DNA from 2 places in the Arthrobacter sp. AG1021 genome. Region 1 is predicted to be linked to the other one. Evidence: riboswitches for the same ligand, from Rfam matches in the RefSeq annotation. Region 1 holds a riboswitch; the other holds the start of a gene.
The links. Region 1 has a riboswitch for S-adenosylmethionine ahead of DFO58_RS07870 (aminotransferase class I/II-fold pyridoxal phosphate-dependent enzyme). Riboswitches for the same ligand answer to the same signal wherever they lie in the genome.
Positions count from the first base shown of each region.

Region 2: it holds a riboswitch for S-adenosylmethionine, as region 1 does, so the genes downstream of both, DFO58_RS14760 (ABC transporter ATP-binding protein) here and DFO58_RS07870 (aminotransferase class I/II-fold pyridoxal phosphate-dependent enzyme) in region 1, are expected to answer to the same signal.

Region 1 covers NZ_RBLB01000007.1:516,355-523,996, reverse strand. The annotation lists gene drmB (DrmB family protein) at 1-306, shown strand, start outside; gene drmC (DISARM system phospholipase D-like protein DrmC) at 263-1,063, shown strand; gene DFO58_RS18430 (hypothetical protein) at 1,097-1,264, shown strand; gene DFO58_RS07885 (methionine synthase) at 1,618-2,658, opposite strand; gene DFO58_RS07880 (putative oxygenase MesX) at 2,696-3,688, opposite strand; gene DFO58_RS07875 (LysR family transcriptional regulator) at 3,811-4,752, shown strand; SAM riboswitch class I at 4,974-5,064, shown strand; gene DFO58_RS07870 (aminotransferase class I/II-fold pyridoxal phosphate-dependent enzyme) at 5,205-6,521, shown strand; gene DFO58_RS07865 (cystathionine gamma-synthase) at 6,518-7,642, shown strand, end outside.
Region 2 covers NZ_RBLB01000010.1:254,129-261,770, reverse strand. The annotation lists gene acs (acetate--CoA ligase) at 65-2,026, opposite strand; gene DFO58_RS14770 (ABC transporter permease) at 2,100-2,936, opposite strand; gene DFO58_RS14765 (aliphatic sulfonate ABC transporter substrate-binding protein) at 2,942-3,964, opposite strand; gene DFO58_RS14760 (ABC transporter ATP-binding protein) at 4,053-4,874, opposite strand; SAM riboswitch class I at 4,880-4,982, opposite strand; SAM riboswitch class I at 5,249-5,339, shown strand; gene DFO58_RS14755 (acyl-CoA dehydrogenase family protein) at 5,389-6,699, shown strand; gene DFO58_RS14750 (LLM class flavin-dependent oxidoreductase) at 6,762-7,642, shown strand, end outside.

The DNA of each region.
Region 1 (7,642 bases):
GCGGGACTGCTGATCGTGACGACCGCCTCGGATTCCGACGGTACACTCGGCGGGCTGGTCCAGCTGAGCTCCCGTGTCAACTTGGAACGGGCTATGAGCCGAGCACTTGAACGCGCGCTTCGGTGCTCGTCGGACCCGGTGTGCGCGCACCGGACTCCGAAGGAACCCGAAGAGTTCCTTCACGGGGCCGCATGTCACACCTGCGCCATGGCTTCCGAGACCTCGTGTGAGCGAGCCAACCGCTTCCTCGACCGCAGATTCCTTGTCGATTTGCCTGGGTCGGTGGGACTTGGCTTTTTCAGCTGAGGGGTTCCAGAGCAGAGCAGACGCGTTACGCCACCTCGGAGTTTTGCTCACAGGAACTGAAGCAGGCTTGGTTGCAGAGGCACTGGAGGATGGGGAAAGCTTGACATCGGCCGTTGGGGCGATCGATGTAACCAAGCGATTAGAGGTCACTAGCATTCTTGCCGCTGTGGGCCTACGCTTCGAAGGGGACCTTGTGGCGGCGGTGCTGCGCGGTGTTGAAGGTGCCCGGTCCACGACTCGTGCGGTCGAAACGTTGTGGACATCGCCGGGCCATGTCTTTGGGTTGGGTGCATTGACGACATCCTTGGTGGCGTTGGTTGAGGGGGCTCAACGGTCAGTTGTGTGTTCGACTTTCAACTTCCAGAAGACTTCAGGCATGTGGACTGCGCTCCACGACGCCGCGAATCGACCTGGAATGTCAGTCCGCGTCTACATCGATGCGGAGGCCAACACTGGCGGAAAAGGTCCGAGCGCCGTTGACGTGGCGTGGTGGCTGTCTCCAGGCACAGTGCTACAAACAAAACGGTTCGGTGGCAAACCTGTCCGAAACCATGCGAAGTTCGTGTCCATCGACCACCGATTTATCGTCATCACAAGTGCAAACTTCAGCTGGAGCGCCGAGTATGGAAACGTGGAACTCGGCGTTGTCATCGACGATGAAAATCTGGCAGAGCGCATAGAAAATGAACTTTGCGCGGCCGAGCCGTACCTCTACGAGCGCCTGACAAGGGCCGAGCAACGGAATCGCATTCGCTGAGTACTCGGGAGCTGTTCGAGGTCAAGGAACGCTATGAAATCCCAGCGTTTCTATGACCTTAAAAGTTGCGTGCTTTTACACCGTAAAACTGATGAGTTTGATCTCTGGAATATTGGTTCTGTGTTGTGGCGACTTTCAGATGTCGAGCTGGAAATGTTCGCCGATCCGGTGCTACGTCACGGTCGATATGCGACTCCATAGCTCGTGCGACGTATATCGTGGATTTTCCAGCCTGCACGTGTTCGGTAACCTCACAGTGCACCCAGGCCTGAACGCCGTCATATACGGTTTCGCTGCACTCCAGCGTGCTCCAGGACTGGGCCAGGGGCAAATCTGTCGATGCCGCTGGTTGTGCCTAACTTAGCCACGCCGATGTCTTGGGCATCCAGAAAATGCACAACATGCCATTTCAGCGTTTGCGAGCGCTCCGGAGGCCGCGGACAGTGCGGAAATTGAGTACAGCAGTAGCGGCGGCTGCGCGCTCACTGATGCCACCAAGGACTCGGTCAGCGCCACCGGGCCCTGGCCTACATCGGTGGCGCCGCCACCGCGGTTTAAACGCAGGCGCCGACAAGCTCCTCGCGCAGCACGGCGGCTCCAGCGCTCAGCGCACTGAGCTTGGCCAGCGCCACATCACGCGGGAACGGCGCCATACCGCAGTTGGTGCTCGGGATGAGCTTGTCGGCATCCACGTACGCAAGCGCCTTGCGCAGGGTTTCCGCCACTTCGTCAGGGGTCTCGATCTGCTGGTTCGCCACGTCAATCGCTCCGAGCATGACCCGCTTGCCGCGCACCAGCTCCACGATCTCCAGCGGGACGTTCGATCGGTGGGATTCCAGCGAAATGGTGTCGATCGAGGAACGCTGCAGCATCGGGAAGGACTTCTCGTAGTGGCGCCACTGGGTGCCTAGGGTCGCCTTCCAGTCGTTGTTCGCCTTGATGCCGTAGCCGAAGCAGATATGCGCCACGGTCTCGGCCTTCAGGCCTTCGCAAGCGCGTTCCAGTGCTGCCACGCCCCAGTCGGCCACCTCGTCGAAGAAGACGTTGAATGCCGGCTCGTCGAACTGGATGACATCCACGCCTGCGGCTTCCAGCTCCTTGGCCTCCTGGTTCAAGATGGCGGCGAACTCCCAGGCCAGCTTCTCGCGGCTGCCGTAGTAGGCGTCGTGCAGGGTGTCCACCATGGTCATCGGGCCGGGCAGGGTCCACTTGATCTGGCGGTCGGTCAGCGTGCGCAGGAACTTCGCATCCTCCACGAACACCGGGGCCTTGCGCTCCACTGCGCCGACTACGCTGGGCACGTTGGCCTCGTAGCGGTCGCGGATCAGCACAGTCTGCTTGTTCTCGAAGTCAACACCTGACAGATGCTCGATGAAGGTAGTGACGAAGTGCTGGCGGGTCTGCTCGCCGTCGGAAATGATGTCGATCCCGCGCCGAGTCTGCTCCAGCACCGCGGCGCGCATCGCGTCCTGCTTGCCCTCGGCCAGCGCCGCCCCCTCAAGCTTCCACGGCGACCACAGGGTCTCGGTTTCCGAGAGCCAGGAAGGCTTGGGCAGGCTACCGACGATGGAGGTGGGAAGCAGGGTATTGGTCATAACTGGTCCTTTGAGTTCGTGAGGTGTTCAGGGGTGCTTAGGCGGCGGGGACAGCGTAGCCGGCGGCCCAGGCGTTCAGCAGTTCGCGGTTCGGGGTGATGAAGTGCTCTTCGGTGTACCTGCCCTGGCTTGCGCCCAGGCGGGTACGTTCCTCGCGGTCGTAGGAAACCTGGGTGCGCGAGAAGTCCTGCGCGCCAAGGCTTGGACGGTAGACCGCAGGAGCGGGGGAGTTCGCGTTGTAGATCTCCGGACGGTAGATCTTCTGGAAGGTCTCCATGGTGGCAATCGTGCTGGACAGCTGCAGGTTGGTGTAGTCGTTCAGCAGGTCGCCGCGGAAGTAGAAGGCCAGCGGGGCAACGGAGCCGGCGGGCATGAAGTAGCGCACGCGCAGGCCCATCTTGGCGAAGTACTCGTCGGTCAGCGAGTAGTCGTCCTGCTGGTATTCCAGGCCCAGCACCGGGTGGCTGTTGCCGGTGCGGCGGTAGGTCTTGGAGGTGGAGACGCTGATGCAGATCACCGGCAGCTGCTCGAAGCGCTGGCGGTAGGCCTCCGAATCAAGGAAATGCTGGAAAAGCCGGCCGTGCAGCTCACCGAAATCTTCCGGGACCACCGGCTTGCCGGAAGCGTCGGCAGTTGCCGGCAGCAGCACGCTGAAGTCGTAGTCCCGTACGTAGGAGGAGAAATTGTTGCCCACGATGCCGTGGGTGCTCGTCCCGGTGTACCGGTCCAGGATGCTGGTGTTCAGCACCTCCAGCAGCGGGAAGTCCTGCGCCCCCTGCGCCGAGTCGAAGTGCACGTTGGCGGAGATGATTTCCAGCTGGAGCGTGAAGCGCTCGCCGTCCGGATTGTCCCAGTGCATCAGGGAATTCAGGCGCCGGTCGATCATCGTCAGCGCGTTGCCCAGGTTCTCCCGGCGGTTCTCGCCGTGGGCCAGATTCGCGAAGTTCGTGGTGATGCGCGAACTCTCGGCTGGAGTGTAGTCCTGGTTGAAATCGGTGCTGGAAATGCTGAAGGTCAATGCGTCTGCCATGGCGGCCAATCTGTTGCTCATGGGCCTGGACAGGCCTGAATCAAGTGGATGCCTCCATCATGCAGGGCCTTTTTCGATATCGGGTAACTGGGGCTAACTATGGGTTGATATAGACTCAACCTATGGTTCAAAAGGCAAGCGGCCTGACGCTGCAACAGCTTCGCTACTTCACCGCGGTCGCAACCGAGGGATCGATCTCCGCGGCAGCCGACCTGCTCTACGTGGCCCAGCCGAGCATGTCCTCGGCGATGAAGGAGCTCGAAGCCCGTCTGGGGCGCACGCTGCTGGTGCGCTCGGCCAAGGGCGTGACGCTCACCGTGGAGGGTGCCGAGTTCCTGGGCTACGCCCGCCAGGTGCTCGAACAGGTGCAGCTGCTGGAACATCGCTACCTGGGCCGCCCGCCCTCCCGCCGCCTGCTGGGCATCTCGACCCAGCACTACTCGTTCTCCGTGGATGCGTTCGTGCGCATGGTCCAGGCCAGCGGGGCCGAGGAATACGAGTTCTCGCTGCGCGAGACCCGCACCGAGGAGATCATCGAGGACGTGCGCACGCTACGCAGCGAAATCGGCATCCTCTACCGCAACGACTTCAACCGCAAGGTCATCGACAAGCTGCTGCGCGAATCCCGGCTGGTGTTCCACCCGCTGTTCCTGGCAGATCCGCACATCTTCATCTCGCGCACCAACCCGCTGGCATCCCGCCGGCGCGCCACCTTGGAGGATCTCGAGGACCTGCCGCGGCTGACCTTCGACCAGGGCGCGAACAACTCCTTCTACTTCGCCGAGGAAATCCTCTCCACCCTCTCCAGCAAGCGCGAGATCAGGGTCTCGGACCGTGCGACCATCTTCAACCTCATGATCGGCTTGGGCGGGTACACGATCTCCACAGGCATCATCAGCGACGAGCTGGACCCCTCCATCGTTGCCATCCCGCTGGACATCGACGAGCGGATCGAGATCGGCTGGATCGACCACGCTGCGATTCCGCTGACCGAACAGGCCCAGCGTTACCTTGAGGAAGTGCGCTCGGTGGTCTCTGAGTTCGACGTGCACCTGCTGGGCTGAAACGTCATAGTGCGTCTTCAATTCGTCCTCACGCGACACATATAAACCCCTAATCCCTGGAATCCAGGGGTTTTTGCCTCATTTGGCGCGTCACAAAGGCCATACGGGGCCATGCCCAGCATGACGAAACCGCGACATATGACGGGCCGCGGCGCTGCATGAAGCGTCGGCCGCACTCCCGCTTGCGCCTGGCGGTGCCGGTGCCCAACCATGGAACTACCTACCCATCAAGAGCGACTAAGAGATCTGGCTCGTCGACGTCGCAGCAACCATCGGGAAACCGAAAGGTGCTAATGCCAGGAACGATGGAGCAGCTCCGAGCCGCGTGATGAACCGCGGCGCTGTGCCTCGTACCGTGATGTCCAGGCCGGTAATCGGTCTGGCGCCGGCGGTGCGCGGCACCGTGTTCGGTGCACTCTCTCGTGGACTACACAACGAGAAGGAGTACTGCCATGGCCCAGCCACGAGACCTCGCACAGCAGTCAACCGCGGCGATCCACGCCGGATACACCCCGAGCGGGGACTACCGACCGCTGACCGTGCCGCTGTATTCTTCCGCGGCCTACGAATTTCCCTCGCACGCGGATGCGGTGGAGAAGTTCGCGCTGCGCCAGACGGGCTTCACCTACTCGCGCACCGGGAACCCCACGGTATCGGTATTCGAGCAGCGCGCCGCGGCCCTGGAGGCCGGAGCCTTTGCGGTGGCCACCGCCACCGGCCAGGCCGCCGTGGCGCTGGCGCTGCTGGCGCTGACCCAGGGCCCGAAGCACATCATCGCCTCCAGCCAGCTCTACGGAGGCACGGTTGACCTGCTCACCGATTCATTCAACGACTTCGGCATCCGCATCAGCTTCGTGGACCCGGACGACCCGGCGGCCTGGGAGGCCGCCATTGAAGAAGACACCCGCGCGTTCTTCCTTGAATCGGTCACCAACCCACTGTCCACGCTGCCGGACCTGCCGGCGCTCAGCGAGATCGCCCACCGCCACAACATCCCGGTGGTCGTTGACAACACCTTGGCCACTCCGGCCAACTTCAGGCCACTGCTGCACGGCGCGGACATCGTAGTGCACTCGGCCACCAAAGCCCTGGCAGGCCACGGCCAGGCGCTTGGCGGCGTAGTCGTGGATTCCGGGACTTTCGATTTCTCGGACCCGGCCCGCTGGGCGCAGATCGCTGCGCCGCGGGCCCGCTACGCCGGCACCTCGCTGCTCGAACGCTACGGGGCCGGAGCCTATTCAATGCTGGTGCGTTCCAAGTTCCTGCACGACTTGGGCCCGACCCTGCCGGCGGCCAGCGCCCATGGCATCCTGACCGGCATCGAAACGCTGTCAGTGCGCACCGCCGCGGCGCAGCAGAACCTGCTGCTGCTGGCAAACTTCCTGCAGGCCCACCCCGCGGTGGCGCAGGTGCACCACCCCAGCCGTCCCGGGCACCCGCACTTTGAACGGGCCAAGCGCTTCTTCCCGCGCGGCACCGGCAGCGTGCTGGCGGTGGAGCTGCATGACGAGACCCTGGTTTCCGCGTTCATCGACAGCCTGGAGGTGATTGTGCTGGCCGCCAACATTGGCGACACCCGCACCATGATCGCCCACCCGGCCACCATGACCCACTGTCGTCTCTCCGAAACGCAGCTGGCCGACGCGGGCCTGAACCGCGCGGTGCTGCGGATCTCGGTAGGGCTGGAAGACCCCGCAGACTTGATCCGCGACCTGGACCGCGCGCTGAACGCGGCCCAGGCCGCGACCCGAGAGGAGAGCTTCGCATGAGCGGCTTCAATACGCTGGCGGTGCACGCCGGCCAGGAAAAGGATCCGCACACCGGTGCGGTGATCCCTCCGATCTACCAGACCAGCACCTTCATCCAGGACGGCATCAACGTGCTGCGTGCCGGCCACGAGTACTCCCGCGGCTCGAACCCGACCCGCAACGGGTTCGAAACCCAGCTCACCGCGCTGGAAGGCGGAGCCGCAGGCTTCTCCTTCGCCTCCGGGATCGCGGCGGAAGACGCGCTGCTGCGGGCGCTGCTCGCCCCGGGCGACCACATCGTGCTGGGCGCCGACGGCTACGGCGGCACCAACCGGCTGATCACCCGCCTGCACCACAAGTGGGGCATCACCGCCAGCGCCGTGGACATCACCAACCTCGATGCGGTGCGCGCAGCGCTGCGCCCGAACACCGCGCTGCTGTGGGTGGAAACCCCCTCCAACCCGCTGCTGGGCATCGCTGATCTGGCAGGCTGGGCCTCCGTGGCCGCAGAAGCCGGCGCGCTGCTAGTCGTGGACAACACCTTCGCCACCCCGTACCTGCAGCGTCCGCTGGAATTCGGCGCGCACGCGGTGGTGCACTCGACCACCAAGTACATCGGCGGGCACTCGGACGTGCTTGGCGGCGCGGTGATCGTGGGGGAGCACCTGCACCGCGGGCAGTCGCTGGCCGAGGCCGTGGGCTACCAACAGTTCGCCGGCGGCGCGGTGTCCGGGCCGCAGGACAACTACCTGGCCTCGCGCGGGCTGAAGACCCTGGGCCTGCGCATGGAACGCCACTGCACCACCGCCTCAACGCTGGCCGGATGGCTGGAGGACCGGCCGGATGTCACTCGTGTCTACTACCCGGGGCTGCCCGGGCATCCAGGACACGAGCTCGCCACCCGGCAGCAGCGGGACTTCGGCGGGATCCTCTCGCTGCAGTTGGCTGACGAGGCAGCCGCCCGCGCCTTCGCCGAGTCTATGGAGCTCTTCCAGCTCTCGGTGTCGCTGGGCGGGGTGGAATCCCTGGTCTGCTATCCGCGGGAAATGACCCATGCGTCGTTGATCGGCACCCCGCTGGAAATCCCTGCGAATCTGGTGCGGCTGTCGGTGGGCATCGAGGAAGCCGACGACCTGTTGGGC
Region 2 (7,642 bases), on a different contig from region 1:
GGCCGGGCCCGTGCATGGTGCACGGGCCCGGCCAGCTTCTAATCAGTGCGGACAGCGGCTGCGGTCAGCCCCGGGCGCGGCAGATCTCGTTGATTTCCGGGATGCACGGCTCATTTTGCAGGCTTGTCGTGTCGCCCAGCGTGGTGCCCTCGAAGAGCTGGGTGAGCAGGCGCCGCATGATCTTCCCCGAGCGGGTCTTCGGGACGTCCGGAACCAGCACCACATCGCGCGGCTTGGCGATCGGGCCGATCTGAGCGGCCACGGTGCCGCGCAACTGGGCGATGAACTCGGCCTGGCGTGCGGCGGTGGCCTCATCGGGATCCAGCGCGATCAGCGACTTGTCCAGCGGGACCACGAACGCGGTGGCCGCATGCCCGGTCTTGGCATCCTGGGTTGGGCAGACCCCGGCCTCCACCACGCCGGCGTTGGTGACCAGTGCCGACTCGATCTCGATGGTTGACAGCCGGTGCCCGGAAATGTTGATCACGTCGTCCGTGCGGCCGAGGATGTAGATGTCCCCGTCCTCATCGAAGCGCGCGCCGTCCCCGGCGAGGAACCAGCCCTGCTCGACGTATTGCTGCCAGTAGCTGGTGTAGTAGCGCTGCGGGTTGCCCCACACGGTGCGGGCCATGGACGGCCCGGTCTCGGTGATGACGATGTTTCCCTGCTGGTTCGGCCCCACGGTGTTCCCCGCTGCGTCCACGATGTCCACGCTCACCCCGGGCAGGGCGCGCGCGGCGCAACCCGGCTTGAAGTGGGTGTCGGTGGGCAGCGGGGAGAGGATGGTCGCACCGGACTCCGACTGCCACCAGGTATCCACCATGGCGATGCCGTCGGCGGTGTCGCGGCCTACCTTGTTTCGCAGCCAGCGCCAGGCCTCGGGGTTAACCGATTCGCCTACGGTGCCGCCGATCTTGATCGAGGACAGGTCATAGCTGGCTGGGATGCCGTCCGGGAACCAGCCCATCAGCGAACGGACCAGGGTCGGCGCGGTGTAGTAGCTGGTCACGCGGTAGCGTTCGATGATCTCGAAGTGGCGTCCCGGGTGCGGGGCATTCGGCACGCCCTCATAGATGACCTGGGTGACTCCGTTGGCCAGTGGACCGTAGATCTCGTAGGTGTGCGCGGTGACCCAGGCCAGGTCCGCAGTGCACCAGTGCACGTCGTCGGCGCGCTGGGTCCGGTCGGGGTTGGCGAACAGCAGGTTGTAGCTGTAGGCCGCCTGGGTGAGGTAGCCGCCGGTGGTGTGCACCAGGCCCTTGGGCTGGCCGGTGGTTCCGGAGGTGTACATGATGAACAGCGGCGTCTCGGAGTCGAAGAACTGTGGGGTGTGCTCGGTGGACTGGGTCTCGACGACCTCGTGCCACCACACGTCGCGGCCTTCGGTCCACGCGATCTCATCGCCGGTGCGGCGGATGACCAGCACCTTCTCGATGCTGTTCTCCCCGGAGACTGCTTGGTCAGCGTTGTCCTTCACCGGCACCGAGGTGCCGCGGCGGAACTGCCCGTCGGTGGTGACCAGCAGCTTCGCCTTGGTGTCTTCCACGCGGAATTTCAGGGCCTCTGCGGAGAACCCGCCGAAGACCAGCGAGTGGATGGCGCCGATGCGGGCGCAGGCCAAGGTGATCACCACGGTTTCGATGAGCACCGGCAGGTAGATGACCACGCGGTCGCCCTTGGTGATGCCCAGCTCCAGCAGCGCGTTGGCGGCCTGCGAGACGCGTTCTTGCAGGTTCTTGTAGGTGACCGCGATGCGGTCGCCCGGCTCGCCCTCGAAGTACAGGGCCACCTTGTCCCCGTTGCCGGCGGCCACGTGGCGGTCCGCGCAGTTCACTGAGGCGTTCAGCGTGCCGCCCAGATACCAGGAGATCTGCGGGCCGCGCTGGGCCTGGGGATCCGCCGGAATGATCTGACTGGTAGTGTGCCAGGGGGTTTCCCAATCCAGAAGGTTTGCCGCCTCGTCCCAGAATTCGTGGCGGTTCTCCGTGGTCGCGGCTGCTGTGCTGGATGCCAATTCGGTGGTCATTGCGGTTTTCCTTGGGTTGAAATGCGAAATCGGGTGGTGGCGGACTAGGACATGGGCTGTGTCGGTGCCCGGTTTACGTCCAGCGCCGGATGGCCCAGCGTTCGGCCACCGACAGCAGGGCGTCGGTGATCTTGCCGAAGATCGCGAGCAGGATGATGGTCAAGATCAAGCGGTCCAGACGGCCGTTGTTCTGCGAATCCGTCAGGAGGAATCCGAGCCCCATCGAGGCGCCGAGCAATTCTGCTGCCACGAGGAACAGCCAGGCCTGGGCCAGTGCAAGCCGGAGTCCGGAGAAAATGGACGGGACCACTGCCGGCAGCTGTACCGTACGCAGCAGGTTCAGGCCCTTGAACCCGAAGGAGCGTGCGGCTTCCACCAGCTGCGCATCGACGTGGCGCAGGGCCAGCGAGACGGTGGTGAAGACCGGGAAGAACGCGCCGATGATGATCAGCGTGACCTTGGAATCCTCGCCCATCTTCATCCACAGCACCAGCAGCGGTACCCAGGCAAGTGAAGGGACCGCGCGCAGAGCCCCGATGCTCAGGCTCAGCAGGGCGTCGGCGAGCTTGGACAGGCCCACCAGCGCGCCAAAGAGCAATCCGAGCAGCGAGCCGATCGCGAAGCCCAGTAGGACTCGCTGGGTGGAGATTCCGACATGCTTGCTCAGATCTCCGTCTTGGAACAGCTCACCGGCCGCGGCGAGCACCGCACCCGGGGTCGGCAGCGACCAGGGGGCGACGATGCCGCTGACCGTGACGTACTGCCATACCGCTACAATGACCACCGGCAGGATCAAGGACAACAGCCACTTGGGCGCCTGCAGGATCCGAGCGGCGAAGCCAGGTTTGTGCCGGTCGGCAGCGGCAGAGCTGCCGTCGGCTGCCTGGGAAATCTGAGTTGGCGTGGACATGATGATTACTCTCCGGAAATGTTCTTGGCGTCGGCCTTGGTGGCGAACTGATCATCCACCAGGGTGGCCAGCGCTTCGTCAACGGTTTCCTGCTTGGATACGTCGCCGCTGGCAACCAAGGTAGGGGCGATGTTGCCGAGCACCTTGGTGAAGGATTCGCCGGGAACGGTGTCCACGTCCAGGTTCGAGCGTTCGTTGATCACCGTCTGGGCGACTTCGGACTCCAGTCCTGCGACCTCGGCCAGAATGTCCGCGGTTTCGTCCGGATTCGCAACGGCCCATTCGCGGGCCTTCTCGTACGAGTCGACCACCAGCTGGGCCAGCTCCGGGCTTTCCTCGATGAAGTCCGCGCGGGCATTCAGTGCGCCGTAGGTGTTGTAGTCCAGGTTGCGGTGGAACAGCTTGGCGCCGTCCTGTTCGGCGGCGGCCATGATCGGGTCGAGACCGGACCATGCGTCGACCGAGCCGTTGGCCAACGCGGTGCGCCCATCGGCGTGCTGGACGTTCTGCAGGGTGATGTCCTTTTCGCTCAGACCGGCCTCCTCAAGGGTCTGCAGCAGGAAGAAGTACGGATCAGTGCCCTTGGTGGCGGCGACCGACTTGCCCTTCAGGTCTGCCGGGATGGTGATCTTCGAGTCCTTGTTGACCACCAGCGCCGCCCATTCAGGCTGCGAGTAGAGCGAAATGGTCTTGATCGGCGAGCCGTTGGAGCGGGCCAGCAGTGCGGCGGAGCCAGCGGTGGAACCGACCTGCACAGCGTCGGCGCGCAGCGCTTCATTTGCCTTGTTCGATCCGGCGGATTGGATCCACTCGACGGTGACACCCTGTTCCTTGGCTGCCGCATCCAGCCAACCCTTTTCCTTGAGCACCAGGCTCAGCGGGTTGTAGGTGGCGTAGTCGATGGACAGGGTTTTGCCGTCGCCGGCTGCCGAGGCGTTCTCTCCGGCACAGCCGGAGAGGGCCACGGCACCGACGGTCAGGGCGGTGATGGACAGTGCGGTACGACGGGTGACACGGTTTGCGAGCATGGAAATTCCTTGATTTGTGCGTGCGAGTGCAGCGGCTGCGTGGATGCAGCCGTAGAAGAAAGTCGAGATGCCGGTGGCGAAGCCGGTATTAGTGGTTTGCGGTGTCGACGCCCAGCAGTCCCAGCAGGTGGGCGCGGTTGGTGACGAACAGTGCGTCGCTGTGGCTGCGCGGGTGCGCCGCGGACAGCCGGAGGTCCTCGATGACCGTCGCTGATTGCTGGCCATTGGCACGCCCCAGGACGATCACCCGATCTGCCAGGGTCAGCGCCTCGTCGACGTCGTGGGTCACCACCAGGACGGTGGTCGGGAACGACGCATGGATGGACAGGAGCAGGTCCTGCATTTTCAGGCGGGTCAGTGCATCCAGTGCGCCGAATGGTTCATCGAGCAGCAGCACGCCGGGGCGGCGGGCCAGTGCTCGGGCGAGCGATACGCGCTGTGCCATGCCGCCGGAAATTTCGCGTGGCCGCAGATCGGCCGCGTGGGTCAACCCGGTCAGCTCCAGCAGCTGGTTGATGAGTTCAATGCCGGCCGGCTTGCTGGTCCCCGGAGCCAGTCCGAGTGCGATGTTCTCGCGCACCGAACGCCATGGCAGCAGCCGTGGCTCCTGGAAGGCCACCGCGCACAGCTCGTTGATGTCGTTGACTTCCCGGGTGCCGGTGAAGACTGCGCCGCCCGTGGGGTGGTCCAAGCCGGACACCGAGCGAAGCAGCGTCGACTTGCCGCAGCCGCTGGCTCCGAGGATCGCCACAACCTGTCCTGCTTCGATGTGGAGGTTGACGTCTGCGAGGACGGTGCGCTGCTCCTTCTTGGTGGTGAAGGTGCGCGAGACATTGTGGAAGTCCACGGACAGCGCGCTGGATGCGCTGGTTGCAACCTCGGTCTGAGGCAGGGCAAAGGCAGTAGCCATGATCATCTCCATCGGTCCTGGCGGTAGCACCGGCCGTGAATTCCGGGAATTCAACGGTGGTTGCTGCGGCGTCGTAGAGCCAGATCTCTCGGCCGCTCGGGATGGTTACGCATCCATTACACGCATTCGAACGATTCCATTGCAAATCCTGCGTAACATGAAAAATATTCGATGTAAGCGCGTAATCTGTGGGATATTTCGTTATTTATTTCATTGAGCGTTGGTTTGATCGATCTTTGCCCCTCCTCCTTGGGTCATCTTCGGCGGTTCGCGGCAATCGGCACTCGCGAGTCCCTGCAACCCGTGCGTTTTCAGCGACGAAATATGACTTCGGGGCTTGGAGCCGCCCGATTGTTACGGCTACAAATGATTACGACCCATCCAGAGCGGCTGAGAGATCTGGCTCCACGACGCCGCAGCAACCACCCATGACAGGGACGGTGCTACCGCCAGGATCGATGGAAAGAATCGAGGACTTTTTATGTCTTTTGGCGCACCCCAAAACGATTTTGAGGTGGACTTTAACACGCTGAGCACCCCGGGCGCCGGCAATGCGCTGGAGCTTGACGAGTTCACCGAAGACCGTCCGACCCGCCAGCTGCTCAAGGTGACTCCGGGGCCGGGGGCCGACGAAGACTACGAGCGCCTTGCAGCGATTTTCCGTCCGGTGTTCGCCCAGATCGCCGCCGGCGCCAAGGAGCGCGACCGCAACCGCATCCTGCCCTTCGAGCAGGTGGGCCTGCTGAACCGCGACCGCTTCGGGGCGCTGCGCCTGCCGGTCGCCGACGGCGGCCACGGGGCCCGGCTCAGCGACGTCTTCCGCCTGCTCATCGAGCTTTCCGAGGCCGATTCCCATATCGGCCAGCTCTGGCGCGCGCACATTGCCTTTGTCGAGGACGCGCTGCGCCTGCAGGACGAGCAGCTGAAGGCTAAGTGGTTCGCCCGCATCGCGGCCGGGCAGATCGTTGGCAACGCCTACACCGAAAGCGGCGGCAACGCGCTGGGCACGCTGAACACCAAGGCCAGCCAGGTCGACGGCCGCTGGGTGGTCAACGGCGAGAAGTACTACTGCACCGGCACCATCTTCGCGGACTGGACCACCGTCGCGGTGGCCCATCCGGAGCGCCCGGGACGCCAGATCGCCGTGGTCTCTACCCAGCACAGCGGCGTGAAGATCCTGGACGACTGGGACGGCTTCGGCCAGGGGCTGACCGGCACCGGAACCACCGAGTTCCACCAGGTGCCGGTGGACAGCTTCATGCCGGAGGATCCCAACGACCCCGAGGCCTCGATCTTCCAGCTGGTGCTCATGGCGGTGCAGGCAGGCATCGGCCGCGCGGCGCTGAACGACATGCGCAGCTCGGTGCAGGCGCGCACCCGCAGCTTCACCACCGGCACCGGCGTCCCGGTGCACCGCGAACCGCAGGTGCTGCAGCTGGTGGGGGAGGTCTCCGCGGAGGTCTTCGCCGCGGACTCGGTGGTCATCGGCGCGGTGCTGGAGGTCGAAGCCGCGCTGCAGGACGCGCAGCTGAACGCGGAGGAGCGCTTCGCGGTCTGCGAGCTGGCCGCCAACCGGGCGCAGACCATCGTGCAGCCGCTAGTCATCAGCGCCACCAGCAAGCTCTTCGACGGACTGGGCGCCTCGTCCACCCGCAGCAGCTGCAACATGGACCGGCACTGGCGCAACGCACGCACCATCGCCACCCACAACCCAGCGATCTACAAGGCGCGCATCGTGGGGGACTACGAGATCAACGGGGTCCAACCCCAGCGCCTCTCGGTCACCGGCGACCTCGCCGCACCCACCGGGCACCACGCCAGCTAGCGGCCGCCGCGCCGCGCACCCACCAGACTTCCACTTCTCAACCACGAACAAGGGGCACATCCATGAGCGAGAACCAGCCACACAACGCGAAGCGGGAAATCCTCTTCAACGCCTTCGACATGAACTGCGTCGCCCACCAGTCCCCGGGCCTGTGGCGCCACCCGAAGGACAAGGCCGCCGACTACAAGACCATCGGCTACTGGACCCACCTGGCCAAGGTGCTGGAAAAGGGCAAGTTCGACGGCCTGTTCATCGCCGACGTGCTGGGCACCTACGACGTGTACAACGGCACCAACGAGTCCCCGCTGCGCACCGGCGCCCAGGCCCCGGTCAACGACCCGTTCCTGCTGGTCTCCGCCATGGCCGCGGTGACCGAGAACCTCGGCTTCGGCGTCACCGCCGGCACCGCCTACGAGCACCCGTATCCCTTCGCCCGCCGCCTGGCCACCCTCGACCACCTGACCAACGGCCGCGTGGGCTGGAACGTGGTCACCGGCTACCTGCCTTCGGCCGCCCGCAACATGGGCCAGGAAGACCAGATGGAGCACGATGAGCGCTACGACCATGCGGACGAATACCTCGAGGTGGTCTACAAGCTGCTCGAAGGCTCCTGGGAAGACGACGCGGTGCAGGCCGACAAGGAAACCGGCGTCTACACCGACCCGGCCAAGGTGCACCCGATCAACCACGATGGCAAGTACTTCAAGGTTCCGGGCATCGCCATTACCGAGCCGAGCACCCAGCGCACCCCGGTCATCTACCAGGCAGGCACCTCGCCGCGCGGCCTGAAGTTCGCCGCGCAGAACGCGGAGGCGGTTTTCGTGACCAGCCCGACCCGCGAAATGCTCAAGGACACCGTCACCAAGATCCGCGACCATGCCGAGGCCGCGGGCCGCGGCCGCTACGACATCAAGATCTTCGCGATGCAGACCATCATCACCGC